One region of the Paenibacillus sp. FSL K6-1230 genome, then DNA from elsewhere that is predicted to be linked to it. Evidence: a T-box and tRNA genes for the amino acid it is inferred to sense, from the RefSeq annotation. Region 1 holds a T-box; the other regions hold tRNA genes.
What was found. A T-box is a leader RNA that pairs with one kind of tRNA and senses whether it is charged. The one in region 1 lies ahead of metG (methionine--tRNA ligase), so its partner is inferred to be a tRNA-Met.

Region 1 (9,913 bases):
AAATTCTTCTAGTAAATGATGGCGATCCACCAGGCGCTTGCCGACCTTCTTGCCCTTGGGAGTCAGAATCAAGCCTCTGTATTTCTCATATATCAAATATTCATCCTTATCCAGCTTCTGGATCATCTTCGTTACCGATGAAGGGTGTACTTCAAGACCTTCGGCAATATCCGAGACCCTTGCGTACCCTTTCTCATCAATCAACTTGTAAATTCGCTCCAGATAATCTTCCATGCTTGGTGTTGGCATTTTCTTTCCCTCTTTTCAGCGTTGTGCTGCTGTTACATTGCTTAAACCATGATACATGTTCTCAACACTCATTGGCAAGTCCTGTCACCCTTCGCTCACATGTATTGCCACGTTTGATCCCGCTAAATCAGCACATTCTAAGGATGTCATCCTAACCATTCTGCATGGTCAAAAAAAGGAGGGGATAAAGATCGGAGCAACCATAACCGAGACTCGTCCAGCTCGAACGTTAAAGCCCACCAAGCCGTTTATTCCCGATCTAGTTTATTTTGAGCCAGATGCCCTGAATTATCCCAAGGGACAGCATATTATGAACTGGGTCCAGGCACAAAATATTCCTTATCAGATGACAACCTCTCATAACCGAATTACCAACCTGCCGGGCGAAACAGATCAGGAGAAGTACCGTATGGCTAAAAGAACGCTAGTTGTGGGCCTCCGCAAGACGTTAACCTTTGACCAGTCAAAGCCCTCAGCAGAATATGCCATTCCGATCTCCACAGGTTGTATGGGGCATTGCCATTATTGCTATTTACAGACAACCCTAGGTGCCAAGCCTTATGTCAGAGTGTATGTCAATACCGACGATATCCTACAGTCCGCCAAGCAATATATTGAGGAAAGAGCACCAGAGATCACACGCTTCGAAGCAGCTTGTACATCCGATCCTGTAGGTCTGGAGCATATTACTGGCTCTCTGGGGGATCTGATTCAATTCATGGCCAAGGAAGAATTCGGTCGTCTTCGGTTCGTAACCAAATACCATCATGTGGAGCCGTTGCTGGGTCTGCAGCATAATGGACACACACGCATTCGTTTTAGCGTCAACTCGGACTACGTAATCAAACAATTTGAGCCGGGAACCTCACGCTTTCATGAACGTATTGAGGCCGCAGGTAAAGTAGCCGCAGCAGGCTATCCATTAGGCTTTATTATTGCCCCTATTATCTGGTATGACGGATGGGAACAAGGCTATGCTGAACTACTGGAGCGCCTGGCAGATACATTACCTCCTGAAGCCGAGCGGGATCTGACCTTCGAGATGATTCAGCACCGATTTACGAAGACCGCAAAGACCGTCATTGAGCAAAGATATCCCAAGACCAAGCTCGAAATGGATATCGAGAAACGAAAGAAAAAATGGGGGCGCTGGGGGCAAAATAAATATGTATACCCGGATGAACAGCAGCAGGCCCTGCGAGAGTTCATTACGGAACGGATATTTGAGCATTTTCCGAAGGCAAACATTGACTATTTCACATGATACTTGATTATTTCACAGGGTATAGACATTTATTCTCTAAATTTCAAAGAAAAAAAGAGGGTGTTCCGATTCTTCATTCGGGCACCCTGCTATCTACTCAACCTTATATATCGTTGTTCACTTAAATTATACATAGTAGTAGTTTGCTGTAGAGTCTTTACTCATATGAACATAATATTTGTAGTCTCATATAGCAGCTTGATCATCGTTGTCTCAGACTACAGCCGCAGCCAATTGGGGGTCACGCGCTGAAGCAGAATACTAAGGTCTGCCCAGTGGTCTGTAAGAAGCAAGAGCCCTGTTAGCACAAGCATCCCTCCGCCCAGCTTCATCAACCATGCCCCATATCGTCCCGATAGCCGTGGGCCTGAGCCCGCATATGCAGCGAGAATTAGAAAAGGGATGGCGAACCCTGCCACATAACAGGTCATTAGCCAGAACCACTGCTGATGCTCTACAGCAGCCAGGGCAATAATCGCAGCCAGCATCGGACCGATGCATGGTGTCCACCCTGCAGCAAAGCCGATCCCGACCAAAAGTGAGCCCACATACCCTACTGGCTTGATTCGTAGAGACACCCGATAATCCCTCATGAATAGATGAACCCGAAGCACATTCATGGCGACCAGTCCCATCAGGATCATACAGATCGCAGATATCCAGCGAAGCGTATCGCGGTACTGCCCGAACCAGTAGCTGAATAGACTTGCACTTGCGCCTAGCGAATAAAATACAGCCGAGAAGCCCAGGATAAATGCCACCGCATGAGTTAGCATCCTAACACGTCGCTCCTCCATGGCAAGCGAATTCTGCCCCCTATTCCCAGTTGGAATACCTGATATATAGGATAAATAGGCCGGGATAAGTGGTAAGCAGCATGGAGACAGCGCAGAGACGAGTCCAGCCATAAAAGCAATGCCCCAATGAATATCCGGCATATACCTCCCCCTTCTCGGGACTAGGTCGTGAATCCTTTCTTACCAGCCATCACAGTAATCAGCATGGCAATCAACATCAACACAATGGTTGCTCCAGGAGCCAAGTTCCATATGCCTGCAATCAATAGCCCTACTACAACAGCAATCTCGGCGAAAATGACGGACAGGACCACCGATGCCTTAAAGCTGCGGGCAATAAGAAGACTGATTGCCACAGGCACCGTCAGCAACGCCGATACCAGCAATGCCCCTACAATCTTGATGGCTGTGCTAATGACAAGTGCAGTCATTACGGTAATGAGCAAATTCAGTATCTTGACCGGAAGACCACTAACAGCCGCCGCATCCTCTTCAAAGCTCAGGAGGAACAGCTCCTTACGCAGCAGGAAGACGACAGTTACCACAATGACCGTAACAGCACCGACCACATAGACATCGCTCGTATTCAGCGTGTAAATGCTACCGAACAGATAGCTCATGACATCCGTATTGTAGCCCATCCCCAAAGTGAAGAACAGCGAGGCTAGGGCCACACCGCCTGACATAATGATCGCTATCGACAGCTCTGCATACGTCTTATAGGCCTTGCGGAGCTTCTCAATGGCGAAGGCCGCAAGCACCGCGAAGATGAGTCCCATGATTAATGGGAACTTGTCTAGCAGAAATCCAAGTGCTACCCCGGCAATCGTGACATGCGCCAGCGTATCCCCGATCATGGATAATCTGCGCAGAACAAGAAATAGACCGATCAGCGGGGCTGTAATGCCGATGAGAAGCCCTCCGATCAATGCTCTTTGAAAAAAATCACTCCATAAAATGTCCACTGCAACGACTCCTCTAATAAATGAACCGGATCTGGTAGGTCAAATCAGCGAGTGCTGCAAATCAGTCTCCCTGCAATCCAGTGCTTCATGTGAATGTTTGACATAGAATCCAATTTTGCCATTCCTGGCTGCAGGCTGATCCCCAAGGTACCCCTGCATACGCTCCATATCATGCGATACCATCAGGAAGGTCATTTCATGGTGGGCATGCATATGCTTGATTAGTTCAAAGAAATCATCCTGCGTCTCCGCATCAATTCCTACGGTCGGCTCATCCAGAATAAGCAGCTCAGGTCTGTTAATCAGAGCCCGGGCAAGAAACACACGCTGCTGCTGGCCTCCAGATAGCTGACCTATACGCTTGCTCGCCAGATCCTGGACACGCATCGTCTCCAGTGCATCATCACACTGACGCTGCTGCTTGCTGCCCACACGCCGAAACATGCTCTTGTTGTTGTACAGTCCAGAGAGCACCACTTCACGGACCGTCGCAGGGAACAAGGGATTAAAAGCGTTCTTCTGCGGCACATAGCCGATGCGCTCCCAATCCTTGAACTTCTGGACAGACTCGCCGAAGAGTCGAATCTCTCCTTGAGTCACGGGCAGCAAGCCTACGATCATGCGCAGCAGTGTTGTTTTCCCCGCACCATTCGAGCCGATGATACCTACAAAATCACGCTCACGGACCCCATAACTGAGCCCGGAAATGACCTGCTGGTCCCGATAAGAAAAGGATACGTCCTTTAGCAGCAAAATATGATCGTGACAATCTACTGCGCTATAAGCCATGACAACTCCTCCATCTTGATTCCGCTTTTCGCTTTTATTGTAATGCAGTGACCAGATTATTCAAGTTGTTCTGCATAAGAGTAAAATAATTATCACCATTCGCCGCTTGCTCTTTGGTCAATCCTTCCACAGGATTCAGCACCATTGTCTCTACACCAGCTTCACTCGCCAAGGTCTGGGCAAGACGATCCGAGACCAGCTCCTCGAAGAAAATATACTTGATGCCTTCGTCCTTGACCAACTGTGCCAGACGTACAAGATCCTGTCCACGCGGCTCCGCCTCTGGTGACAGTCCCATGATCGAATGCTGTACCAAGCCATAATCACGGCAGAGATAGCCGAACGCCTGATGAGACACGACAATCTCATGCTTTGGCAAAGAAGAAAGCTTCTGCTCAAATTCTACATCCAGCGCTACCAGCTTTTCCTTCAAGCCCTCGTAACGTTGCTCATACTCTACTTTATGCTCTGGATCAGCTGCAATCAGTTCGTTTTTGATATTCTCGGCCATAATCAGTGCAGATTTGGGACTTACCCACGTATGAGGGTCTACATCATGTGTTCCATCATGCTCATGTGCTTCCTGTTCGGAGCTACTTGCTGTGCCTTCAGACGTCTCGTGGGCATCATGCTCGTGCCCATGCTCATCCTCGTGCGCTTCACTTACAGAATGCTGATCTCCAGCTTGTCCAGCAGCCCCGTGATTATGTCCATCATCTTCGTCCGTATGAATGAGCTCAATGCCTCGACTCACTTCCACGGCCTTGACCTGGGAGCTCTTGTCGATGCCTTGCAGGAAATTAGGCACCCAGCCTTCAAGCCCTGCACCATTATACAGGAACAGCTGTGCCTTGGACGTATTCATAATGTCCTGACTCTTCGGAGTCCAGTCATGCGGCTCGACGCCTGTAGGGAGCAGATTGATTACATTCGTGTCCTCTCCGCCGATTTCCTTCGCAAATTCATAGATCGGATAGAAGCTAGTGACTACATTTACCTTTCCCTCCTGAATAGCACCTTGAGTCTGGCTACCACAACCAGCGATCAACAGGAATGAAAGTGCTGCTAGCGCAACCCAAGCTACTCTATATGCTGCAGCCTTGCGCCGCCAAAGCTTCAGTATGCCATTCTTGTTATGTGATTGCCGATGTTTCTGTAGTTTCTGTTCTTTCAATTGTTGCCGTTGTTGCTGTACTTGTATTTCGTTATTCATGAACGCTCTCCCGCCTAAATCGTAATGGTTACTATTCGGATTATAGAAAACCACTCCGTCGCTGTCAACCTATAATCCTTGATACCACCATATCAAGCGATCATTAATCTGCAGCGCAGCCCAGCCTCTCGGCTAGTCCATGCGAGTAAGGAGAGCATTGAGCATTGAGCATTGAGCATTGAGCATTGAGTATCGTTCTCTAGAAGTAGAGTTCTTTTGAGTATAGAGCTGTTTTGAGTATAGATTTTTTTCGAGTAATAGAGTTGTTTCGAGTATAGAGCTGTTTCGAGCAGGGAGCCTGCCAGTCAGGTAGTACGCGCCTCTGTTCTAAGACACAATCAAAGTAAGACCGACAAGGAATTATGATTCCCTGCCGGTCTTCTATATGTGAACATATGCTTGATGCTACTTGATTTACTTGACAATCGCACCATTCGGCATCGACTCTGGTACCGTCGCGAGGGTCAGCTGATCTCCGTGAGAAGCAGCGAGAATCATCCCCTGAGACAGCTCTCCGCGCAGCTTCACAGGCTTCAGATTAGTTACACAGATAACCTTCCGTCCGACCATATCCTCCGGTGTGTAGAACTTCGCAATGCCTGAGACAACCTGACGTTGCTCATACCCGAGGTCCAACTGCAGCTTCAACAGCTTATCAGCCTTCTTCACTGGCTCACACGCGATAACCTGAGCTACACGCAGCTCCACCTTTCCGAAATCCTCAATGCCGATCTCTTCCTTCACCTCTGGAGCTTCTACAGCAGCAGCGCCTGCCGCTGAATCCGTCTTGGCTGGTGTCGTATCTGCAGCAGTTGCCACGGCACCGCCACTCATTGCCTCCACGATATAAGCTACCTCCTCAGTAGCGTCCAGACGCGGGAAGATCGGATCTCCCTTATGCAATTGCGTTCCTTCTGGAATCTGGCCAAAGGTCTTGCCACTGTCCCAAGCCGTCAGCTCTCCTTCTGTAATGCCGAGCTGCTCCCAGATCTTGCGTGGGGCCCGAGTCAGGAATGGCTGCAGCAGAATAGAGGCGATTCGCAGGCTCTCGACCAGATGAAGCATAACCGAAGCGAGCTCTCTGCGCTTGCTCTCATCCTTGGCAAGAGTCCATGGCTGTGTCTCATCAATATATTTGTTACTGCGACTGATGAATTGGCCGATCGCCGTCAACGCCACGGAGAATTCCATATTCTCGAGCGCTTCCTCCACCTTCTGATAAGTTACGACCGACAGGTCCTCCAGCGCCTGATCAAAAGGAGTCACCTGCGGCTCATAAGCCGGAACGCGTCCTTCGAAGTATTTATCGACCATGGCTACTGTGCGGTTCAACAGATTACCCAGGTCATTGGCCAAATCCGAATTTACACGCTCTACGAAGCTCTCTGGTGTGAATGTGCCATCCGCTCCAAAAGGAACCTCACGCAGCAGATAGTAACGAAGTGAATCCAGACCATAGCGGTTAATCAAGGTCACAGGGTCAACTACGTTGCCCTTGGACTTGGACATCTTACCATCCTTCATCAGCAGCCAGCCGTGAGCGAACACCTTCTTCGGCAGCGGCAGATCCAGTGCCATCAGCATGATCGGCCAATAGATCGTATGGAAGCGCACAATCTCCTTACCTACAATGTGCACGTTAGCTGGCCAGAACTTATCATAGAGCTCTGTATTCGAGGAGCCATATCCCAGTGCAGTGATATAGTTGGACAAGGCATCAATCCATACGTAGACTACGTGCTTCGGATCATTCTTGACCTTCACTCCCCAGTCAAAGGTCGTCCGGGATACCGCCAGATCCTCCAGTCCAGGCTTGATGAAGTTGTTAATCATTTCTTTCTTGCGCGACTCCGGTTGGATGAATCCTGGGTTGTCTTCATAGAATTGCAGCAGTCGATCTGCATACTTACTCATCCGGAAAAAGTAACATTCCTCTTTCACCAGCTCCACAGGATGACCGCTATCCGGGCTCTTCCCGCCAATGACATTCCCGGCATCATCCTTCACGACATCAACTAGCTGTGTCTCCGTGTAATAGGTCTCATCCGGAATGCTGTACCAGCCCTCATATTCACCCTTGTAGATATCTCCCTGCTGTAGCAGTCGATCAAAGATATCCTGAACTACCGTCTTGTGACGCTCCTCGGTGGTCCGGATGAAATCATCATTAGAGATGTCCAGTGTATGCCACAGCTCCTGAATTCCTGCTACGATGCCGTCTACGAACTGCTGCGGCGTCTTGCCAGCAGCCTCGGCCTTCTGTTCAATCTTCTGTCCGTGCTCATCTGTACCCGTCAAATACCGCACATCATAGCCCCGCAGTCTCTTGTAGCGGGCCATTGCGTCACCAGCCACCGTTGTATACGCATGACCAATATGCAGCTTGTCACTTGGGTAATAGATTGGGGTTGTAATATAAAATGTCTTGTTATCCGCCATTTCAATTCCTCCTGGCATAATATTTGCGCTTCATGCAGAGCAATCAGCTAGGTTCCATGCTTATGGGCCACAAAAAAGACCCCCGCCCATTATAAGGGACGAGAGTCATCTCACGTGTTACCACCCAAATTCCCCGCTGCTTCACAGCCAGCAGGCTCCATCGGTTATTCAACCGTCCATTAACGCTGGATCACGCCAACCTCTTACCTCAGCTTTGCTGAAGCTCGAAAGCGGTTCCTCCGGGACCATATTCAGGAATCTAACCAGACCGGTTCGCAGCTAATTCCGGCTCTCTGTGCTGGCAGGGTTCTCCTTACTCATCCGTTCACAGGATTATGTTATGCATCTTGTTCACCATCATTCTTTGTTAACCATCATTCACCATTCTATACCAAAATATAACGAAAATCCAATCATCATGTCAAGGATAACGATCATGTATCAGACAGTTCGCCTTGCCCAGCCATTGTCTCGATGCGAGGGGGGACAGGATCGAACCCACCAGGATGAAATGGATGGCATTTCCCAATGCGCTTCAGAGCGAGCCAGCTTCCTTTGGCAGGGCCATGCACCTCTACCGCCTCAAGCGCATAGGCAGAGCAGGTTGGATAGAAGCGGCAGGTCGGTGGCTTGAGTGGGGATATCGCTTTTCTATAAAAGTGAATCGGAGCCTGAACCAATCTGCGGCCCATATTATGCCTCTTAGCAGACGGGCTGGCACTCATAGGATTAGCATCCTGTGGATGCGAAGTAGCGCGTTCCTGATTCGAATCGAGCTTATGACCTTCTCCTGCGGAGCGTGCGCTGTTCACCCTATTCCCTCCATCTGTTGTCTTTATTTCACCTATCATTCTCTCCATTATAGCACGAACAACTACTCTGCAAGAAATGGACAACGATGAAACGTCCTCCAAGGTATAACTCAAAAAAACAGCCCCTTCTGAGAGCCACCGACATTACGCCGATGGACCCACATCGAGAGCTGCTTCCTCATTAGGGTTGACTTTTAACGGTAAAGTTATTGCAATCGGACAGCCTCATCGGCTCAAATCCTACTAGTGCTTGCGCTCAGGCAAAGGCATAATCAAGAGATTGACAGGCAGATTGCTGCCTGCTGCCGCTGTAAAGTAGATCTCAACGGCCTCTTCAATCACACCCGTCCGATACAGCACAGTATTCTCGTGCGGCGCCTCGACAGCTCCGTTCGTAGGCAATCCGGTGATCTGATTGTTCACCATGGCGAACCCGGAATATTGTCCACCACGCGGGTTGAACGTGATTAGAGAGTATGGAGCTACTCGATCGAGCTTGATTTTGTATACTACACCAAAGTTACCGGCATTGGACGTAGCTGAGCCATCCATACCATCATAACCGCTCAGATTCGGGTCCAGATTGTTATCACCAATAGCGATACGCTGCTCGGTAGTACCCACTACATCTGTGTACTCATAAGTGCGATCTGCACTCATGTAGGTACCACGGTTATGAATTCCATCCTTCGCCAGCATCGGCAAATAATTCAGAGCTTCAATCGGATCAGCAGACTCCTCTACTACAACTACTCTGTACTGGATCGGTTGATCCGTGTAGAGGTCAGACAGCAAGGAGATAACTTGGTCCGGCTTGATCGGCAATGCATTCAGATCCTGCAGGATGATGTGGCTCTCACCTGGATTCAGCACCAGACTGGAGCGTTTGTTGCCTGTCTGCATGGATTCGAAGTATTTGCGGATGGACACTTTTCCTGCCGCTGTAGCGAACGGGCTTGGTCCTGCAAAGCCGGAATTCTCGATATTCATGTAAGCTGGCACGATGTTGTTATTCGTCGCAATCACATACATTTTGACATTGCGGCCTGTCTCGTTCACATGATGCACCAGAATACGCTGGCTACCTACTCCTACCTCTTGATATACAACACCATCCTGGAACACACGCTCCGGACTATTCGCACGAATCAGCATCCGTGGCTGCGAGGTAGACGTCAATGGAACTGAACTCATCATAGGAACTTCACTACCGTTAAAGGTATATTTGTCGCCATAAGGTGTGAAGAATTTGTTGAAGTCATCTTCGTTATACAGCTCTTCATCTGTAATGGTAATTGAGGTCTCATAAGTACCTGTAAGACCATGCTTGTCTGTAACCGTCAAAGTAATGGTAACCTCACCCGGCTCGAAGAAAGCCAGCTTGT
Region 2 (9,913 bases), 3.3 Mb from region 1:
CGCTGTCTGCAGCGGAATGTGGCATGAAGGTCATTATGACGGAGGCGACGGACTGGATCGGTGGGCAGCTGACATCACAGGCTGTACCCCCTGATGAGCATCGGTGGATCGAACAGTTCGGATGCACTCTTTCCTATCGAAAGCTCCGTGAACGGATTAGATCCTACTACAAGAGTAATTATCCCCTCACCAAGGATGCCCTTGACGACCCACTTCTGAATCCGGGAAATGGGTGGGTAAGCCGGCTCTCACATGAGCCGCGTGTGGCTCTAAGCGTATTGCAGGATATGCTGGCTCCATATGTAAATAGCGGGAGGGTGAAGATCCTATATCATACTGTGCCAGTAGCGGCCGATACTGTTGAAGATATGATCACTGGAATCGAAGTCCTGCATCTTAAGGATCAGACTCGTCACTATCTGCAAGCCTCTTACTACCTGGATGCCACAGATTGCGGGGATCTATTGCCACTAGCTGGTGCGGAGTATGTAGTTGGTGCAGAGTCGCGCCAAGATACTCACGAGCCTCATGCGCCGGAACATGCGGATCAGCAGGATGTGCAAGGGATTACACATGTAGCCGCAGTAGATTATACAGGGGGCTGGCAGTGTACTATAGAGAGGCCTGCTGACTATGAGTTCTGGAAAGGTTTTATGCCTCGATTCTCAACAGTTCCTCTGCTAAGCTGGTATGCCGCTGATGCAAATGATACTACCCGACTCAAGGAATTTACGATGTTTCCCAATGAGCACGGAGTTACATCCCTGTGGGATTATCGACGGATTGTGGACCCGAAGCTGTGGCGTACTCCTTTATTTGAAGGTGAGGTTACGCTCCTGAATTGGCCAATGAATGATTATTTTATAGGAACGATAATGGATATTGCTGATAAAGATCGTGCAAGTCATCTGGAGGCAGCGGTGCAGCTGACTTTGTCACTCGTGTATTGGCTTCAGACAGAGGCGCCGCGTCTGGATGGGGGAATTGGATTCCCGGGCGTCCGTTTGAGAGGGGATGTGCTTGGGACTGTAGACGGGCTTGCGAAAGCTCCATATATAAGAGAATCCCGTCGGCTCAAAGCGATGCAGACGATTACAGAGCATGATGTCAGCAAGCAGCTTCGTGGAGAAAAGGGGATCCGCCGCTACGCGGATAGCGTGGGCGTCGGAAGCTATCATCTAGATATACACCCTACCACGATAACTCAACGAACGTATTATATCCCTAATTACCCATATGAGATTCCTTTGGGTTCTTTGATTCCGATTCGCATGAAGAACCTGATCGCGGCCTGCAAAAATATAGGTATGACGCAAGTAGCGAACGGCTGCTACCGACTTCATCCGACAGAATGGAATATTGGCGAGGTAGCAGGAGTACTGGCTGCGTATGCTATACAGCACCAGATCTATCCGGCACAGATTAGAGAATCGAATAGTCATCTCAGTCGTTATCAAGAATGGTTGCTTGCTCGGGGCGTTGAGCTACACTGGCCATTAGGAGTGGAATTTACACCTGATTTCGACATGTAAAAACATGGTGCGGAAAAAGATTTATTTTGGGGTTGATAATAAAGTGAAGTTCGTGATATATTATTACGGCTGACACTGATTCAGCATTCGAGATTGAAGTTGAAAAAAAAGTTTTTGAAAAAAAAGCTTGCACTTCTCTCGGGGACGTGATATGATATTATAGCTGTCGCAAAAACGACAGGAAAGAAAAACAAAGTTGATCTTTGAAAACTGAACAACGAGTGAGCGAATTTCACGCAAGTGAAATTCAAACAATGAGATATGAATCTCGTCAGATTCAAAATGAGCAATCGCTCTTTTCAATAACTTTATTGGAGAGTTTGATCCTGGCTCAGGACGAACGCTGGCGGCGTGCCTAATACATGCAAGTCGAGCGGACTTGATGGAGAGCTTGCTCTCCTGATGGTTAGCGGCGGACGGGTGAGTAACACGTAGGCAACCTGCCCTTTGGACTGGGATAACTACCGGAAACGGTAGCTAATACCAGATAATTCACTTCTTCGCATGGAGAAGTGAGGAAAGACGGAGCAATCTGTCACCGGAGGATGGGCCTGCGGCGCATTAGCTAGTTGGAGAGGTAACGGCTCCCCAAGGCGACGATGCGTAGCCGACCTGAGAGGGTGATCGGCCACACTGGGACTGAGACACGGCCCAGACTCCTACGGGAGGCAGCAGTAGGGAATCTTCCGCAATGGGCGAAAGCCTGACGGAGCAACGCCGCGTGAGTGATGAAGGTTTTCGGATCGTAAAGCTCTGTTGCCAAGGAAGAACGTCCTTAAGAGTAACTGCTTAAGGAGTGACGGTACTTGAGAAGAAAGCCCCGGCTAACTACGTGCCAGCAGCCGCGGTAATACGTAGGGGGCAAGCGTTGTCCGGAATTATTGGGCGTAAAGCGCGCGCAGGCGGTCATTTAAGTCTGGTGTTTAAGCCCGGGGCTCAACCCCGGATCGCACGGGAAACTGGATGACTTGAGTGCAGAAGAGGAGAGTGGAATTCCACGTGTAGCGGTGAAATGCGTAGAGATGTGGAGGAACACCAGTGGCGAAGGCGACTCTCTGGGCTGTAACTGACGCTGAGGCGCGAAAGCGTGGGGAGCAAACAGGATTAGATACCCTGGTAGTCCACGCCGTAAACGATGAGTGCTAGGTGTTAGGGGTTTCGATACCCTTGGTGCCGAAGTTAACACATTAAGCACTCCGCCTGGGGAGTACGGTCGCAAGACTGAAACTCAAAGGAATTGACGGGGACCCGCACAAGCAGTGGAGTATGTGGTTTAATTCGAAGCAACGCGAAGAACCTTACCAGGTCTTGACATCTGAATGACCGGATCAGAGATGGTCCTTTCCTTCGGGACATTCAAGACAGGTGGTGCATGGTTGTCGTCAGCTCGTGTCGTGAGATGTTGGGTTAAGTCCCGCAACGAGCGCAACCCTTGACCTTAGTTGCCAGCACTTCGGGTGGGCACTCTAGGGTGACTGCCGGTGACAAACCGGAGGAAGGTGGGGATGACGTCAAATCATCATGCCCCTTATGACCTGGGCTACACACGTACTACAATGGCTGGTACAACGGGAAGCGAAGCCGCGAGGTGGAGCCAATCCTAAAAAGCCAGTCTCAGTTCGGATTGCAGGCTGCAACTCGCCTGCATGAAGTCGGAATTGCTAGTAATCGCGGATCAGCATGCCGCGGTGAATACGTTCCCGGGTCTTGTACACACCGCCCGTCACACCACGAGAGTTTACAACACCCGAAGTCGGTGGGGTAACCGCAAGGAGCCAGCCGCCGAAGGTGGGGTAGATGATTGGGGTGAAGTCGTAACAAGGTAGCCGTATCGGAAGGTGCGGCTGGATCACCTCCTTTCTATGGAGAATCGCTTCCTGCAACGGAAGCATTCAAATAGGCAGATGGAACATCTGCCACCGAAGAGGATATTCGGTACTGCGCTCTGCGCGTATGAAATCCTCTTCACAGCTCACTCGTTGCTCAGTTTTGAGAGTTCAACTCTCAAACTCATCTGTATGAAATTCATCCGCTCAAGCGAGATGGACCGAATTTCACACAGGGGCTGTTGTTTCACAACAGCATTGCACCTTGAAAACTGGATACCGAAACGAAACATTGCGTTTTAGAACATCTTTTAGCTGAACTTGTGTAAGCAAGTGAAAGTTATTAGCGGTTTGATCTTTTGCCTATGGCAAAAATCATGGTTAAGCTAATAAGAGCACACGGAGGATGCCTAGGCGCCAGGAGCCGACGAAGGACGTGGCGAACGACGAAATGCCTCGGGGAGCTGTAAGCAAGCTTCGATCCGGGGATGTCCGAATGGGGAAACCCGGCTACTGTAACAGGTAGTCACTCTTTGGTGAATACATAGCCAAAGGAGAGGCAGACCAGGGGAACTGAAACATCTAAGTACCCTGAGGAAGAGAAAACAATAGTGATTCCGTCAGTAGCGGCGAGCGAACGCGGATTAGCCCAAACCAGGAAGCTTGCTTCCTGGGGTTGTGGGACGTCTCACACGGAGTTACAAAGGTGTACCCTAGATGAAGAGGTCTGGAAAGGCCCGCGATAGAGGTAAAAGCCCTGTAATCGAAATGGTACACCCTCCGAGACGGATCCCGAGTAGTGCGGGGCACGTGAAACCCCGTATGAATCCGGCAGGACCATCTGCCAAGGCTAAATACTCCCTGGCGACCGATAGTGAAGCAGTACCGTGAGGGAAAGGTGAAAAGCACCCCGGAAGGGGAGTGAAATAGAACCTGAAACCGTGTGCTTACAAGAAGTCAGAGCCCGATCTATGGGTGATGGCGTGCCTTTTGTAGAATGAACCGGCGAGTTACGTTCCCGTGCAAGGTTAAGGTGAAGAGCCGGAGCCGCAGCGAAAGCGAGTCTGAATAGGGCGACTATAGTACGTGGACGTAGACCCGAAACCGGGTGATCTACCCCTGTCCAGGGTGAAGGTGCGGTAACACGCACTGGAGGCCCGAACCCACGCACGTTGAAAAGTGCGGGGATGAGGTGGGGGTAGCGGAGAAATTCCAATCGAACCCGGAGATAGCTGGTTCTCCCCGAAATAGCTTTAGGGCTAGCCTCGGAAAAGAGAGTCGTGGAGGTAGAGCACTGATTGGGTGCGGGGCCCGCAAGGGTTACCAAGCTCAGTCAAACTCCGAATGCCATAGACTTAGTTCCGGGAGTCAGACAGTGAGTGCTAAGATCCATTGTCAAAAGGGAAACAGCCCAGACCATCAGCTAAGGTCCCCAAGTGTGTGTTAAGTGGGAAAGGATGTGGAGTTGCACAGACAACCAGGATGTTGGCTTAGAAGCAGCCACCATTGAAAGAGTGCGTAATAGCTCACTGGTCGAGTGACTCTGCGCCGAAAATGTAACGGGGCTAAACACACCACCGAAGCTATGGCTTGATGCTTGCATCAGGGGTAGGGGAGCGTTGTATGCAGGTTGAAGGTGTACCGTAAGGAGCGCTGGACAGCATACAAGTGAGAATGCCGGTATGAGTAACGAAAAGATCAGTGAGAATCTGATCCGCCGAAAGCCTAAGGGTTCCTGAGGAAGGCTCGTCCGCTCAGGGTAAGTCGGGACCTAAGGCGAGGCCGAAAGGCGTAGTCGAAGGACAACAGGTCGAAATTCCTGTACCACCGTAAACCGTTATGAACGATGGGGGGACGCAGGAGGGTAGTGACGCGGACTGATGGATGTCCGTCCAAGCAGTGAGGCTGATGTGTAGGCAAATCCGCACATCGTAAGGCTGGGCTGTGATGGGGAGTGAAAATTACAGTAGCGAAGGTCATGATCTCACACTGCCAAGAAAAGCCTCTAGTCAGGTGAAGGTGCCCGTACCGCAAACCGACACAGGTAGGCGAGAAGAGAATTCTAAGGCGCGCGGAAGAACTCTCGTTAAGGAACTCGGCAAAATGACCCCGTAACTTCGGGAGAAGGGGTGCCTCGGTAGGGTGAATAGCCCGAGGGGGCCGCAGTGAAAAGGCCCAAGCGACTGTTTAGCAAAAACACAGGTCTGTGCGAAGCCGCAAGGCGAAGTATACGGGCTGACGCCTGCCCGGTGCTGGAAGGTTAAGGGGAGTGGTTAGCCGCAAGGCGAAGCTATGAACCGAAGCCCCAGTAAACGGCGGCCGTAACTATAACGGTCCTAAGGTAGCGAAATTCCTTGTCAGGTAAATTCTGACCCGCACGAATGGCGTAACGACTTGGGCGCTGTCTCAACGAGAGATCCGGTGAAATTTTAATACCTGTGAAGATGCAGGTTACCCGCGACAAGACGGAAAGACCCCATGGAGCTTTACTGCAGCTTGATATTGAATTTGGGTACGATCTGTACAGGATAGGTGGGAGCCGTAGAAGCAGGAGCGCAAGCTTCTGTGGAGGCGTCCTTGGGATACCACCCTGATCGTATCTAGGTTCTAACCTGGTACCGTAATCCGGTGCGGGGACAGTGTCAGGTGGGCAGTTTGACTGGGGCGGTCGCCTCCTAAAGAGTAACGGAGGCGCCCCAAGGTTCCCTCAGAATGGTTGGAAATCATTCGAAGAGTGCAAAGGCAGAAGGGAGCTTGACTGCGAGACCTACAAGTCGAGCAGGGACGAAAGTCGGGCTTAGTGATCCGGTGGTACCGCATGGAAGGGCCATCGCTCAACGGATAAAAGCTACCCTGGGGATAACAGGCTTATCTCCCCCAAGAGTCCACATCGACGGGGAGGTTTGGCACCTCGATGTCGGCTCATCGCATCCTGGGGCTGAAGTAGGTCCCAAGGGTTGGGCTGTTCGCCCATTAAAGCGGTACGCGAGCTGGGTTCAGAACGTCGTGAGACAGTTCGGTCCCTATCTGTCGTGGGCGTAGGAAATTTGAGAGGAGCTGTCCTTAGTACGAGAGGACCGGGATGGACGTACCGCTGGTGTACCAGTTGTTCCGCCAGGAGCACCGCTGGGTAGCTATGTACGGACGGGATAAGCGCTGAAAGCATCTAAGCGTGAAGCCCCCCTCAAGATGAGATTTCCCAGTATGTAAGACCCCTTGAAGACGACGAGGTAGATAGGCTGGGGGTGGAAGTGCAGTAATGCATGGAGCTGACCAGTACTAATCGGTCGAGGGCTTATCCTAAAGTAAAATGCAATGATTCGTTTCGGTTCCAGTTTTCAGGGTGTAACACCTTGAATCATATGCTGCAACATTTATACGCACAGATGTGCTGTACCAAATGTTTCGCATACCGTGTTTGTTTCACAAACACTCGTTTGGTGGCGATAGCGGAGGGGTTCCACACGTACCCATCCCGAACACGACCGTTAAGCCCTCCAGCGCCGATGGTACTTGGACCGAAGGGTCCTGGGAGAGTAGGACGCCGCCAAGCAAGCTTTTTTGGATGAGGAGCAATTATACATATTAGGGCCCTTAGCTCAGCTGGTTAGAGCGCACCTCTGATAAGGGTGAGGTCAGTGGTTCGAGTCCACTAGGGCCCACCATCATCCATTAAATAATTTGGGGCTATAGCTCAGCTGGGAGAGCGCCTGCCTTGCACGCAGGAGGTCAGGGGTTCGATCCCCCTTGGCTCCACCAAAAATTTTCCCTGATAGCTCAGTTGGTAGAGCACTCGACTGTTAATCGAGTTGTCACAGGTTCGAGTCCTGTTCGGGGAGCCATTTTGTACACTATTGAATTACTATATATAGGTGGCGGTGTAGCTCAGCTGGCTAGAGCGTACGGTTCATACCCGTGAGGTCGGGGGTTCGATCCCCTCCGCCGCTACTCGGAGAGATACCCAAGTGGCTATAAGGGGACCCTCTGCTAAGGGGTTAGACTGCGTAAGCGGTGCGAGGGTTCGAATCCCTCTCTCTCCGCCAACTCAATTTCATAGTGTATAGTACAAGTTATCAAGGCCCGTTGGTCAAGGGGTTAAGACACCTCCCTTTCACGGAGGTAACAGGGGTTCGAATCCCCTACGGGTCATAAGGCTATCCCATAGCCGATGAAAAATGAGAACCCCTAGAGGTTCGTCGGAGCATAAGCTTCGGAAGAATTACACGCAGTCGGCTCACATCGTAAGACGCAACCCATACGAGTCATAAATATGGAGGCTTAGCTCAGCTGGGAGAGCATCTGCCTTACAAGCAGAGGGTCGGGGGTTCGATCCCCTCAGCCTCCACCATAATATAATATCGCGGGGTGGAGCAGCTCGGTAGCTCGTCGGGCTCATAACCCGAAGGCCGCAGGTTCAAATCCTGCCCCCGCAATTATCTTTCAAGCGATTGAAAGTAACTCATGGAACTGTGGTGTAGAGGCCTAACATGCCTGCCTGTCACGCAGGAGATCGCGGGTTCGAATCCCGTCAGTTCCGCCATTTGTGTTTTTAATAGAATAGGCCATGTTCTTGGATAAGTCATATTAGTATTTGGCTCGGTAGCTCAGTCGGTAGAGCAGAGGACTGAAAATCCTCGTGTCGGCGGTTCGATTCCGTCCCGAGCCACCATTAGACTTATTGAAGTGAACATTTGCCGGTGTAGCTCAACTGGTAGAGCAACTGACTTGTAATCAGTAGGTTGGGGGTTCAAGTCCTCTCGCCGGCACCACTGTGGAGGATTAGCGAAGTGGCCAAACGCATCAGACTGTAAATCTGCTCCCTTACGGGTTCGGTGGTTCGAATCCATCATCCTCCACCAGTTTTTTTAAATTATGGCGATCGTGGCGAAGGGGTTAACGCACCGGTTTGTGGATCCGGCATTCGTGGGTTCAAGTCCCATCGGTCGCCCTTGATTTAATTAATATTGGGGATTAGCCAAGCGGTAAGGCAACGGACTTTGACTCCGTCATGCATAGGTTCAAATCCTATATCCCCAGCCATTTACTCTCTTATTGAGAGCCATTAGCTCAGTTGGTAGAGCACCTGACTTTTAATCAGGGTGTCGAAGGTTCGAGTCCTTCATGGCTCACCATGTATTATTTGCGGTCGTGGCGGAATTGGCAGACGCGCACGGTTCAGGTCCGTGTGGGCTAACCCCCCGTGGAGGTTCGAGTCCTCTCGACCGCACCATTATTATGCGGACGTGGCTCAGCGGTAGAGCATCGCCTTGCCAAGGCGAGGGTCGCGGGTTCGATTCCCGTCGTCCGCTCCATATCATACGGCGCCATAGCCAAGTGGTAAGGCAAAGCTCTGCAAAAGCTTGATTCCCCAGTTCAAATCTGGGTGGCGCCTTTACCAAATTTATTTTGGCCCTATATGTCCCCTTAGCTCAGCTGGATAGAGCGTTTGACTACGAATCAAAAGGTCGGGAGTTCGAATCTCTCAGGGGACGCCATATTCACTTACAATCGTTATTTCAAAGATACTTTTATCTATGGAATAATCTTATGATATCGGGACGTAGCTCAGCTTGGTAGAGCACCTGGTTTGGGACCAGGGGGTCGCATGTTCAAATCGTGTCGTCCCGATTGTATTTGCGGGTGTAGTTCAATGGTAGAACTCCAGCCTTCCAAGCTGGTAGCGTGGGTTCGATTCCCATCACCCGCTTTTCTTTATGCGGATTCTTGTCACACCAGTTGTGACACCTTATAGATAAGAGAGCCCGTCTCGGACAAGGCTCTCTCTTTTTTTTGCTCAAATCCCCTCGCTGCATTAGTGAGGGGATTTGTCGTTCATCATTTGTTGTTTATATCTAATTGGGAGTATGTTCTGTATGTTAATTCATTTATTATATCCACAAATATGTGTATCAACATGTGTATCAATAATTCCTTGTTTGCTTCATGCTGCTAGGCTTTCTCAAGCGCATCATCCTGGTTCTTTGGCATGGTCAGCTCTACCCGTGTCCCATTTCCAGGCTGAGAATCAATGATCAACTGCCCTCCGACACTTCTCGCCCTTTCCTCCATGCTGAACAATCCTACTCCGCTGGAAGAGGTGCCTGGTGTGAAGCCCGCTCCCTTATCCTGAATACAGCTCCACACTTCAGTACCTCGATCCTCCAGAATTACCTGAGCCTCTGACACGTCTGCATACCGGGCAATGTTGGTTAGTGCCTCTTGCACAATACGGTACATAACAATTTCCTTCTTTATCTCAAGACGTTTACGCAGATTGCACTGAAATTGAACGGTAATTCCGTAATGCTTGGTATAATTCTCAATATAAGTACGAACAGCAGGCACGACCCCCAGGTCATCCAACACCGAGGGGCGAAGCTCCCAAGCCAGGCCGCGTACGTCTTCCATAATGGAGGTGACCTGCTTACGAAGCTGGGCGAGCTTGCTGTCTGCATTACCTGACAACTGTTGATCGATCTGAATGATCAAGGAGAACAAGCTTTGTCCGATCCCATCATGTAGCTCTCGTGAGATGCGTTTACGCTCCTCCTCTTG
Region 3 (9,913 bases), 3.0 Mb from region 1:
CATCGGGATGTTCTTCAGTCCAGCCAGGAAGATCAGCATAGAAGAACCGAACTGCCATACGGAGAGCGAGATTAGCATGCCTAGTGCCGCATTGGGATCTCCGAACCACTTGACCGGGGTTCCTCCGAGTGCACCAATCAATGTATTAATGACACCTTCATTACTGAAAATATTACGCCACATGATGGATACGGCAACACTACCACCGATAATCGACGGCAGATAGTACATGGTCCGATAGGAGCCAACCATCCGTGATTTGGTGTTCAGCAGCATAGCCACGAACAAAGCAAACATCAATCGGAAAGGTACCCCAACAACCACATACAGGAAGGTGACCTTTACAGAGTTCCAATACTTTGGATCGTTCGTGAACATCTTCTCAAAGTTATCCAGCCCGATCCAACGAGGTGAAGTAAAGAGATTGTAGCTTGTGAACGATAGATACAGGGAAATAACCATAGGAACCAACGTAAAAGCCAGAAATCCAATGATAAACGGACTGATAAAGGCATATCCGGTCAAATTGGCTCTAAGCGTATGACTTCGCCGCAACGGTACCAGCCTCCTTATTTCGTATTTTTCCTCTCCATTCCATCCTTTACATGCCCCTTCGAATTCCTAATTCCAGTGAAGGTTGGTAGTATAAATACATTGTTAGTTGCAGCAATAGTATTTGTACTCATTGGCATTGGATTGAAGGGGCCGGACTTCGCACTTGAATTCGAGCGGTACGTCCATTCTTCATCTCAAGGATGATCCAACAGACGACTACTCTGTCCATGCGCAGCTTCCGGCCGCCAACAGTTCCTCTCTAGTACTTATTTATTGTCGTGCAAGCTAGTTTATTGATTTTGTGACAAAATACTATTAGCTTCCGAGCGGAATTTAGCCGCTGCATCTTCTGGTGTCATTTGACCAAAGTTCACTTGCTCTACGTAATCAGCCAGCGTAGCAATAACCTCTGGAGAGCCTACTGGTGGTGGTGGGCTCATTGGAGATGCCTTCGGCTCCATCTCTGCCACGAAATCGAATACTTGCTTAGTTGGCTCATTCAGCTCTGAGGAGACAGCTTCCTTAATCTTGGCTGAGATTGGCACGCCGCGCTCACCCTTGATCAGCTTGTTAGCTTCTGGATCATTAGTGTAGAAATCAATGAACTTAGCTGCTTCTTCCTTTACCTTAGAGCTAGCTGCAATAGACCAGTACATCGTTGGCTGCATGTAGATACCCTTTTCCATATCCGGTCCGAACATTGGAGCCAGTGCCATCGGCTTATCCACTACCGATTGCAGAGCCACATATTGGTTAGACCATTGCCATTCACCAATCTGTTTGCCCTTCACGATCTGGGATTCTTCCAGAATACCTTTGGATTGATTGATAATTTCTGGGGATGGAGCTCCTTTGGCCTGCATCGTGTCAGCCAGTGTACCGAAGAAATCGGCGAAGAGCTTGTCATCCTCATATCCTAAAGCTGTACCTTCTGCATTGTAGAGGGACAGTCCCTTCGTACGCAGATAATAGTTGAAGAAAATGTCTGCTGCCATCGAGCTGTCAAAATAAATGTCCTTGGAGCCAGCTTGCTTGGCGAGCTCAGAGTATTGCTCAAATGTCCAATTCTCAGGAATTTCAATACCTGCCTCTTTCAGCTTCTCAGGCACATATTGATAGCTGAGTACGTTTACCCCTGTCGGGATGCCATATTGCTTGCCTTGAATGACGCCTGTCTGCAGTACGCTTTCAGCTACATCTCCAGTCTGGATGGCACTGCCCACATAGGAGCCGAGATCCTCCAGCTGACCATTCTGAGCGTATTGGCTGATATAGGATACGTCCATCTGAATAATATCCGGAAGTTGGTTGGCTGCAGCCTGAGGCGCAAGCTTCTTCCAGTAATCATCGAATGCAGCATATTCCACGTCAATCTTCACATTGGGATTCTTTTGCTTATAGAGGTCAATAACCTGTTGTGTATACTCATGACGTTTATCAGACCCCCACCACGCAATACGCAGTGTTACCTGTCCGTCACCAGAGGTACCGCCACTGTCCCCGCTTCCCCCTGAGCTACTGCAAGCCGAAGCAAACAGCAGCAAAAAAGTCATCATCAAAAATAGTCCTTTTTTCTTCACATCGCTCTCCCCTTTTTCGCTGTAATGGAACGGAGCTGTCGGAATCACAGGAAAACATTTTGTTGATAGCGCTTTCATCTGCTCCTAAGATCATTTTCCCAAAATTCAGGTCTGATTTGAATACACAAATCCGTGTTCATACCTTCAAAATTCAGTGTAGCATATACTAAAAAGAGATGGCACTATAGCAGTGCCATCTCTCTTAACGAATCTATGTAAAGCGGGTGATGGGAATCGAACCCACGCTACCAGCTTGGAAGGCTGGAGTTCTACCATTGAACTACACCCGCACGTATAAGATCGGGACGACACGATTTGAACATGCGACCCCCTGGTCCCAAACCAGGTGCTCTACCAAGCTGAGCTACGTCCCGATATTGAATAATATGACGTCCCCTGAGAGATACCGACAACATGCGTCGGACTGCGAAGTTAAGCTAACGAGGCTTAGCTCCGACGAACTCATTCGTTCGAATCCATATCAGTGAACTTTGTAAACCACTGTAAGTAGTTATATGGCGTCCCCTGAGAGATTCGAACTCCCGACCTTTTGATTCGTAGTCAAACGCTCTATCCAGCTGAGCTAAGGGGACTTATTTGGAGCGGACGACGGGAATCGAACCCGCGACCCTCGCCTTGGCAAGGCGATGCTCTACCGCTGAGCCACGTCCGCAAAACCTATGCGCGTGGAGGGACTTGAACCCCCACGTCAAAGACGCTAGATCCTAAGTCTAGTGCGTCTGCCAATTCCGCCACACGCGCATATGATACATTATGGTGAGCCATGAAGGACTCGAACCTTCGACACCCTGATTAAAAGTCAGGTGCTCTACCAACTGAGCTAATGGCTCTCATTAAGAGAGTTAAATGGCAGGGGCAGCAGGAATTGAACCCACACTAACGGTTTTGGAGACCGCTGTTCTACCTTTAAACTATGCCCCTAAAAAACTGGTGGAGGATGATGGATTCGAACCACCGAACCCGTAAGGGAGCAGATTTACAGTCTGATGCGTTTGGCCACTTCGCTAATCCTCCACAATGGTGCCGGCGAGAGGACTTGAACCCCCAACCTACTGATTACAAGTCAGTTGCTCTACCAGTTGAGCTACACCGGCATATGAAATTAAAAGGTAAAACTAACGGGATGCTCTCATTCCGTGTGCGACACAGAAGTCCATGCTTACGAAGCACATGCTCCGACGAACCCTTAGTGATTCTCTTCCCTGAAGTTAAATCAAAATGGCGGAACTGACGGGATTCGAACCCGCGATCTCCTGCGTGACAGGCAGGCATGTTAGGCCTCTACACCACAGTTCCATGAGTTACTTTCAATCGCTTGAAAGATAATTGCGGGGACAGGATTTGAACCTGTGACCTTCGGGTTATGAGCCCGACGAGCTACCGAACTGCTCCACCCCGCGATATTAAATTATGGTGGAGGCTGAGGGGATCGAACCCCCGACCCTCTGCTTGTAAGGCAGATGCTCTCCCAGCTGAGCTAAGCCTCCATATTTATGACTCGTATGGATTGCGTCTTACGATGTAAGTCAACTGCGATGTATTTCTATCGAAGCTTATGCTCCGACGAACCTCTAGGGGTTCTCATTTTTCATCGGCTATGGGATAGCCTTATGACCCGTAGGGGATTCGAACCCCTGTTACCTCCGTGAAAGGGAGGTGTCTTAACCCCTTGACCAACGGGCCTTGTAAATTAGTGAATCAACGGAGAGAGAGGGATTCGAACCCTCGAGACGCTTTTGGCGCCTACACGATTTCCAATCGTGCTCCTTCGGCCAACTCGGACACCTCTCCATATGGCTCCCCGAACAGGACTCGAACCTGTGACAACTCGATTAACAGTCGAGTGCTCTACCAACTGAGCTATCAGGGAATATCTTCCAATGTGTATGTATGCCGCATGCACAGGCGAAAAAAAACCCCCATATGGGGTGCTTGGCGGCGTCCTACTCTCCCAGGACCCTTCGGTCCAAGTACCATCGGCGCTGGAGGGCTTAACGGTCGTGTTCGGGATGGGTACGTGTGGAACCCCTCCGCTATCGCCACCAAACGTGCATTTGGTTCACAAATGCTTATGCCTGCTTTGGAGTACTGCACTTTTATACGTATTCCTTCACAGTATTCTTTCAGGTTACTGCATCGCCAAATGCAGCTTGTACTTCACGTAGGATCACGTCTACTTGAAACGTTATCCACATGAATTACACCCTGAAAACTGGAACCGAAACGAATCATTGCATTCTACTTTAGGATAAGCCCTCGACCGATTAGTACTGGTCAGCTCCATGCATTACTGCACTTCCACCCCCAGCCTATCTACCTCGTCGTCTTCAAGGGGTCTTACTAATTGGGAAATCTCATCTTGAGGGGGGCTTCACGCTTAGATGCTTTCAGCGCTTATCCCGTCCGTACATAGCTACCCAGCGGTGCTCCTGGCGGAACAACTGGTACACCAGCGGTACGTCCATCCCGGTCCTCTCGTACTAAGGACAGCTCCTCTCAAATTTCCTACGCCCACGACAGATAGGGACCGAACTGTCTCACGACGTTCTGAACCCAGCTCGCGTACCGCTTTAATGGGCGAACAGCCCAACCCTTGGGACCTACTTCAGCCCCAGGATGCGATGAGCCGACATCGAGGTGCCAAACCTCCCCGTCGATGTGGACTCTTGGGGGAGATAAGCCTGTTATCCCCAGGGTAGCTTTTATCCGTTGAGCGATGGCCCTTCCATGCGGTACCACCGGATCACTAAGCCCGACTTTCGTCCCTGCTCGACTTGTAGGTCTCGCAGTCAAGCTCCCTTCTGCCTTTGCACTCTTCGAATGATTTCCAACCATTCTGAGGGAACCTTGGGGCGCCTCCGTTACTCTTTAGGAGGCGACCGCCCCAGTCAAACTGCCCACCTGACACTGTCCCCGTACCGGATTACGGTACCAGGTTAGAACCTAGATACGATCAGGGTGGTATCCCAAGGACGCCTCCACAGAAGCTTGCGCTCCTGCTTCAACGGCTCCCACCTATCCTGTACAGATCGTACCCAAATTCAATATCAAGCTGCAGTAAAGCTCCATGGGGTCTTTCCGTCTTGTCGCGGGTAACCTGCATCTTCACAGGTATTAAAATTTCACCGGATCTCTCGTTGAGACAGCGCCCAAGTCGTTACGCCATTCGTGCGGGTCAGAATTTACCTGACAAGGAATTTCGCTACCTTAGGACCGTTATAGTTACGGCCGCCGTTTACTGGGGCTTCGGTTCATAGCTTCGCCTTGCGGCTAACCACTCCCCTTAACCTTCCAGCACCGGGCAGGCGTCAGCCCGTATACTTCGCCTTGCGGCTTCGCACAGACCTGTGTTTTTGCTAAACAGTCGCTTGGGCCTTTTCACTGCGGCCCCCTCGGGCTATTCACCCTACCGAGGCACCCCTTCTCCCGAAGTTACGGGGTCATTTTGCCGAGTTCCTTAACGAGAGTTCTTCCGCGCGCCTTAGAATTCTCTTCTCGCCTACCTGTGTCGGTTTGCGGTACGGGCACCTTCACCTGACTAGAGGCTTTTCTTGGCAGTGTGAGATCATGACCTTCGCTACTGTAATTTTCACTCCCCATCACAGCCCAGCCTTACGATGTGCGGATTTGCCTACACATCAGCCTCACTGCTTGGACGGACATCCATCAGTCCGCGTCACTACCCTCCTGCGTCCCCCCATCGTTCATAACGGTTTACGGTGGTACAGGAATTTCGACCTGTTGTCCTTCGACTACGCCTTTCGGCCTCGCCTTAGGTCCCGACTTACCCTGAGCGGACGAGCCTTCCTCAGGAACCCTTAGGCTTTCGGCGGATCAGATTCTCACTGATCTTTTCGTTACTCATACCGGCATTCTCACTTGTATGCTGTCCAGCGCTCCTTACGGTACACCTTCAACCTGCATACAACGCTCCCCTACCCCTGATGCAAGCATCAAGCCATAGCTTCGGTGGTGTGTTTAGCCCCGTTACATTTTCGGCGCAGAGTCACTCGACCAGTGAGCTATTACGCACTCTTTCAATGGTGGCTGCTTCTAAGCCAACATCCTGGTTGTCTGTGCAACTCCACATCCTTTCCCACTTAACACACACTTGGGGACCTTAGCTGATGGTCTGGGCTGTTTCCCTTTTGACAATGGATCTTAGCACTCACTGTCTGACTCCCGGAACTAAGTCTATGGCATTCGGAGTTTGACTGAGCTTGGTAACCCTTGCGGGCCCCGCACCCAATCAGTGCTCTACCTCCACGACTCTCTTTTCCGAGGCTAGCCCTAAAGCTATTTCGGGGAGAACCAGCTATCTCCGGGTTCGATTGGAATTTCTCCGCTACCCCCACCTCATCCCCGCACTTTTCAACGTGCGTGGGTTCGGGCCTCCAGTGCGTGTTACCGCACCTTCACCCTGGACAGGGGTAGATCACCCGGTTTCGGGTCTACGTCCACGTACTAAATCGCCCTATTCAGACTCGCTTTCGCTGCGGCTCCGGCTCTTCACCTTAACCTTGCACGGGAACGTAACTCGCCGGTTCATTCTACAAAAGGCACGCCATCACCCATAGATCGGGCTCTGACTTCTTGTAAGCACACGGTTTCAGGTTCTATTTCACTCCCCTTCCGGGGTGCTTTTCACCTTTCCCTCACGGTACTGCTTCACTATCGGTCGCCAGGGAGTATTTAGCCTTGGCAGATGGTCCTGCCGGATTCATACGGGGTTTCACGTGCCCCGCACTACTCGGGATCCGTCTCGGAGGGTGCACCATTTCGATTACAGGGCTTTTACCTCTATCGCGGGCCTTTCCAGACCTCTTCATCTAGGGTACACCTTTGTAACTCCGTGTGAGACGTCCCACAACCCCAGGAAGCAAGCTTCCTGGTTTGGGCTAATCCGCGTTCGCTCGCCGCTACTGACGGAATCACTATTGTTTTCTCTTCCTCAGGGTACTTAGATGTTTCAGTTCCCCTGGTCTGCCTCTCCTTTGGCTATGTATTCACCAAAGAGTGACTACCTGTTACAGTAGCCGGGTTTCCCCATTCGGACATCCCCGGATCGAAGCTTGCTTACAGCTCCCCGAGGCATTTCGTCGTTCGCCACGTCCTTCGTCGGCTCCTGGCGCCTAGGCATCCTCCGTGTGCTCTTATTAGCTTAACCATGATTTTTGCCATAGGCAAAAGATCAAACCGCTAATAACTTTCACTTGCTTACACAAGTTCAGCTAAAAGATGTTCTAAAACGCAATGTTTCGTTTCGGTATCCAGTTTTCAAGGTGCAATGCTGTTGTGAAACAACAGCCCCTGTGTGAAATTCGGTCCATCTCGCTTGAGCGGATGAATTTCATACAGATGAGTTTGAGAGTTGAACTCTCAAAACTGAGCAACGAGTGAGCTGTGAAGAGGATTTCATACGCGCAGAGCGCAGTACCGAATATCCTCTTCTTATGATCGATGGAACATCGATCTGATTTGAATGCTTCCGTTGCAGGAAGCGATTCTCCATAGAAAGGAGGTGATCCAGCCGCACCTTCCGATACGGCTACCTTGTTACGACTTCACCCCAATCATCTACCCCACCTTCGGCGGCTGGCTCCTTGCGGTTACCCCACCGACTTCGGGTGTTGTAAACTCTCGTGGTGTGACGGGCGGTGTGTACAAGACCCGGGAACGTATTCACCGCGGCATGCTGATCCGCGATTACTAGCAATTCCGACTTCATGCAGGCGAGTTGCAGCCTGCAATCCGAACTGAGACTGGCTTTTTAGGATTGGCTCCACCTCGCGGCTTCGCTTCCCGTTGTACCAGCCATTGTAGTACGTGTGTAGCCCAGGTCATAAGGGGCATGATGATTTGACGTCATCCCCACCTTCCTCCGGTTTGTCACCGGCAGTCACCCTAGAGTGCCCACCCGAAGTGCTGGCAACTAAGGTCAAGGGTTGCGCTCGTTGCGGGACTTAACCCAACATCTCACGACACGAGCTGACGACAACCATGCACCACCTGTCTTGAATGTCCCGAAGGAAAGGATCATCTCTGATCCGGTCATTCAGATGTCAAGACCTGGTAAGGTTCTTCGCGTTGCTTCGAATTAAACCACATACTCCACTGCTTGTGCGGGTCCCCGTCAATTCCTTTGAGTTTCAGTCTTGCGACCGTACTCCCCAGGCGGAGTGCTTAATGTGTTAACTTCGGCACCAAGGGTATCGAAACCCCTAACACCTAGCACTCATCGTTTACGGCGTGGACTACCAGGGTATCTAATCCTGTTTGCTCCCCACGCTTTCGCGCCTCAGCGTCAGTTACAGCCCAGAGAGTCGCCTTCGCCACTGGTGTTCCTCCACATCTCTACGCATTTCACCGCTACACGTGGAATTCCACTCTCCTCTTCTGCACTCAAGTCATCCAGTTTCCCGTGCGATCCGGGGTTGAGCCCCGGGCTTAAACACCAGACTTAAATGACCGCCTGCGCGCGCTTTACGCCCAATAATTCCGGACAACGCTTGCCCCCTACGTATTACCGCGGCTGCTGGCACGTAGTTAGCCGGGGCTTTCTTCTCAAGTACCGTCACTCCTTAAGCAGTTACTCTTAAGGACGTTCTTCCTTGGCAACAGAGCTTTACGATCCGAAAACCTTCATCACTCACGCGGCGTTGCTCCGTCAGGCTTTCGCCCATTGCGGAAGATTCCCTACTGCTGCCTCCCGTAGGAGTCTGGGCCGTGTCTCAGTCCCAGTGTGGCCGATCACCCTCTCAGGTCGGCTACGCATCGTCGCCTTGGGGAGCCGTTACCTCTCCAACTAGCTAATGCGCCGCAGGCCCATCCTCCGGTGACAGATTGCTCCGTCTTTCCTCACTTCTCCATGCGAAGAAGTGAATTATCTGGTATTAGCTACCGTTTCCGGTAGTTATCCCAGTCCAAAGGGCAGGTTGCCTACGTGTTACTCACCCGTCCGCCGCTAACTCTCAGGAGAGCAAGCTCTCCATCAAGTCCGCTCGACTTGCATGTATTAGGCACGCCGCCAGCGTTCGTCCTGAGCCAGGATCAAACTCTCCAATAAAGTTATTGAAAAGAGCGATAGCTCATTTTGAATCTGACGAGATTAATATCTCATTAGTTTGCTCCAGTTTTCATACAGTCAAAGACATGTACCAAAAACCTTTGCGTTGGATTTTGCTTCGCAAAATCCGCTCACTCGTTGTTCAGTTTTCAAAGATCAACTTCATTTTTCTTTTCTGTCGTTTTTGCGACAGCTATAAGATCATAACATGTCTCCGAGAGAAGTGCAAGCTTTTTTTAAAAGGCTTTTTACTTTCTAATCCACTCGTTTGCCGCTCACTTTAACGGCAGAACATTAATTTATCATGTCCACAGAATAAAAGCAAGCATATTTTAAAAGTTCCGACTCTGCTTCATCGCCCACCTCTATTCATATATGAGAATTCCCTATAGAAAAAGCGCCCCCCTGCAGAATAAAGCCGTACGCCCGAGTTGATTTCCTCAACTTACTTTATCCTCTTTGCGCTATACAAAGAGCGTCTATGAACCACCAGAAACCTAATCCTAGTGGTTCACTTTTAACAAGTCGACAGTTCACATCAGAATTATCTCTAAGAATATGCTTAATGACTCGCTCTCCTCATTCTCTTACAGCTGGGACCTGATATACTCCGAGGGTGTCGTCCCACTCCATTTCTTGAAGACCTGGCTGAAGTACTGCGCATTCCCACCAAAACCGAACATCTCGGCCA

Region 2: it encodes a tRNA-Met, which carries the amino acid that the T-box ahead of metG (methionine--tRNA ligase) is inferred to sense. The anticodon was not compared.
Region 3: it encodes a tRNA-Met, which carries the amino acid that the T-box ahead of metG (methionine--tRNA ligase) is inferred to sense. The anticodon was not compared.

Annotation. Positions count from the first base shown of each region.
Region 1 covers NZ_JBBOCK010000001.1:3,744,888-3,754,800, forward strand. The annotation lists gene mntR (transcriptional regulator MntR) at 1-249, opposite strand, end outside; gene splB (spore photoproduct lyase) at 305-1,513, shown strand; gene MKX74_RS16550 (cytochrome c biogenesis CcdA family protein) at 1,732-2,451, opposite strand; gene MKX74_RS16555 (metal ABC transporter permease) at 2,472-3,275, opposite strand; gene MKX74_RS16560 (metal ABC transporter ATP-binding protein) at 3,315-4,064, opposite strand; gene MKX74_RS16565 (metal ABC transporter solute-binding protein, Zn/Mn family) at 4,099-5,277, opposite strand; gene metG (methionine--tRNA ligase) at 5,692-7,716, opposite strand; T-box leader at 7,808-8,054, opposite strand; gene yidD (membrane protein insertion efficiency factor YidD) at 8,151-8,408, opposite strand; gene MKX74_RS16580 (copper amine oxidase N-terminal domain-containing protein) at 8,772-9,913, opposite strand, start outside.
Region 2 covers NZ_JBBOCK010000001.1:396,270-406,182, forward strand. The annotation lists gene MKX74_RS01725 (FAD-dependent oxidoreductase) at 1-1,532, shown strand, start outside; rRNA gene MKX74_RS01730 (16S ribosomal RNA) at 1,841-3,392, shown strand; rRNA gene MKX74_RS01735 (23S ribosomal RNA) at 3,738-6,661, shown strand; rRNA gene rrf (5S ribosomal RNA) at 6,795-6,911, shown strand; tRNA gene MKX74_RS01745 (tRNA-Ile) at 6,947-7,023, shown strand; tRNA gene MKX74_RS01750 (tRNA-Ala) at 7,042-7,117, shown strand; tRNA gene MKX74_RS01755 (tRNA-Asn) at 7,125-7,200, shown strand; tRNA gene MKX74_RS01760 (tRNA-Met) at 7,233-7,306, shown strand; tRNA gene MKX74_RS01765 (tRNA-Ser) at 7,310-7,401, shown strand; tRNA gene MKX74_RS01770 (tRNA-Glu) at 7,436-7,507, shown strand; tRNA gene MKX74_RS01775 (tRNA-Val) at 7,631-7,706, shown strand; tRNA gene MKX74_RS01780 (tRNA-Met) at 7,718-7,791, shown strand; tRNA gene MKX74_RS01785 (tRNA-Asp) at 7,822-7,898, shown strand; tRNA gene MKX74_RS01790 (tRNA-Phe) at 7,952-8,027, shown strand; tRNA gene MKX74_RS01795 (tRNA-Thr) at 8,052-8,127, shown strand; tRNA gene MKX74_RS01800 (tRNA-Tyr) at 8,132-8,217, shown strand; tRNA gene MKX74_RS01805 (tRNA-His) at 8,234-8,306, shown strand; tRNA gene MKX74_RS01810 (tRNA-Gln) at 8,324-8,398, shown strand; tRNA gene MKX74_RS01815 (tRNA-Lys) at 8,415-8,490, shown strand; tRNA gene MKX74_RS01820 (tRNA-Leu) at 8,501-8,588, shown strand; tRNA gene MKX74_RS01825 (tRNA-Gly) at 8,596-8,670, shown strand; tRNA gene MKX74_RS01830 (tRNA-Cys) at 8,679-8,750, shown strand; tRNA gene MKX74_RS01835 (tRNA-Arg) at 8,777-8,853, shown strand; tRNA gene MKX74_RS01840 (tRNA-Pro) at 8,913-8,986, shown strand; tRNA gene MKX74_RS01845 (tRNA-Gly) at 8,995-9,065, shown strand; gene MKX74_RS01850 (sensor histidine kinase) at 9,308-9,913, opposite strand, start outside.
Region 3 covers NZ_JBBOCK010000001.1:744,757-754,669, reverse strand. The annotation lists gene MKX74_RS03355 (carbohydrate ABC transporter permease) at 1-555, opposite strand, end outside; gene MKX74_RS03350 (extracellular solute-binding protein) at 846-2,135, opposite strand; tRNA gene MKX74_RS03345 (tRNA-Gly) at 2,355-2,425, opposite strand; tRNA gene MKX74_RS03340 (tRNA-Pro) at 2,436-2,509, opposite strand; tRNA gene MKX74_RS03335 (tRNA-Arg) at 2,652-2,728, opposite strand; tRNA gene MKX74_RS03330 (tRNA-Gly) at 2,734-2,808, opposite strand; tRNA gene MKX74_RS03325 (tRNA-Leu) at 2,817-2,897, opposite strand; tRNA gene MKX74_RS03320 (tRNA-Lys) at 2,911-2,986, opposite strand; tRNA gene MKX74_RS03315 (tRNA-Trp) at 3,004-3,077, opposite strand; tRNA gene MKX74_RS03310 (tRNA-Tyr) at 3,085-3,170, opposite strand; tRNA gene MKX74_RS03305 (tRNA-Thr) at 3,175-3,250, opposite strand; tRNA gene MKX74_RS03300 (tRNA-Asp) at 3,376-3,452, opposite strand; tRNA gene MKX74_RS03295 (tRNA-Met) at 3,483-3,556, opposite strand; tRNA gene MKX74_RS03290 (tRNA-Val) at 3,568-3,643, opposite strand; tRNA gene MKX74_RS03285 (tRNA-Glu) at 3,768-3,839, opposite strand; tRNA gene MKX74_RS03280 (tRNA-Ser) at 3,859-3,947, opposite strand; tRNA gene MKX74_RS03275 (tRNA-Asn) at 3,951-4,026, opposite strand; rRNA gene rrf (5S ribosomal RNA) at 4,087-4,203, opposite strand; rRNA gene MKX74_RS03265 (23S ribosomal RNA) at 4,401-7,323, opposite strand; rRNA gene MKX74_RS03260 (16S ribosomal RNA) at 7,671-9,222, opposite strand; gene MKX74_RS03255 (response regulator transcription factor) at 9,810-9,913, opposite strand, start outside.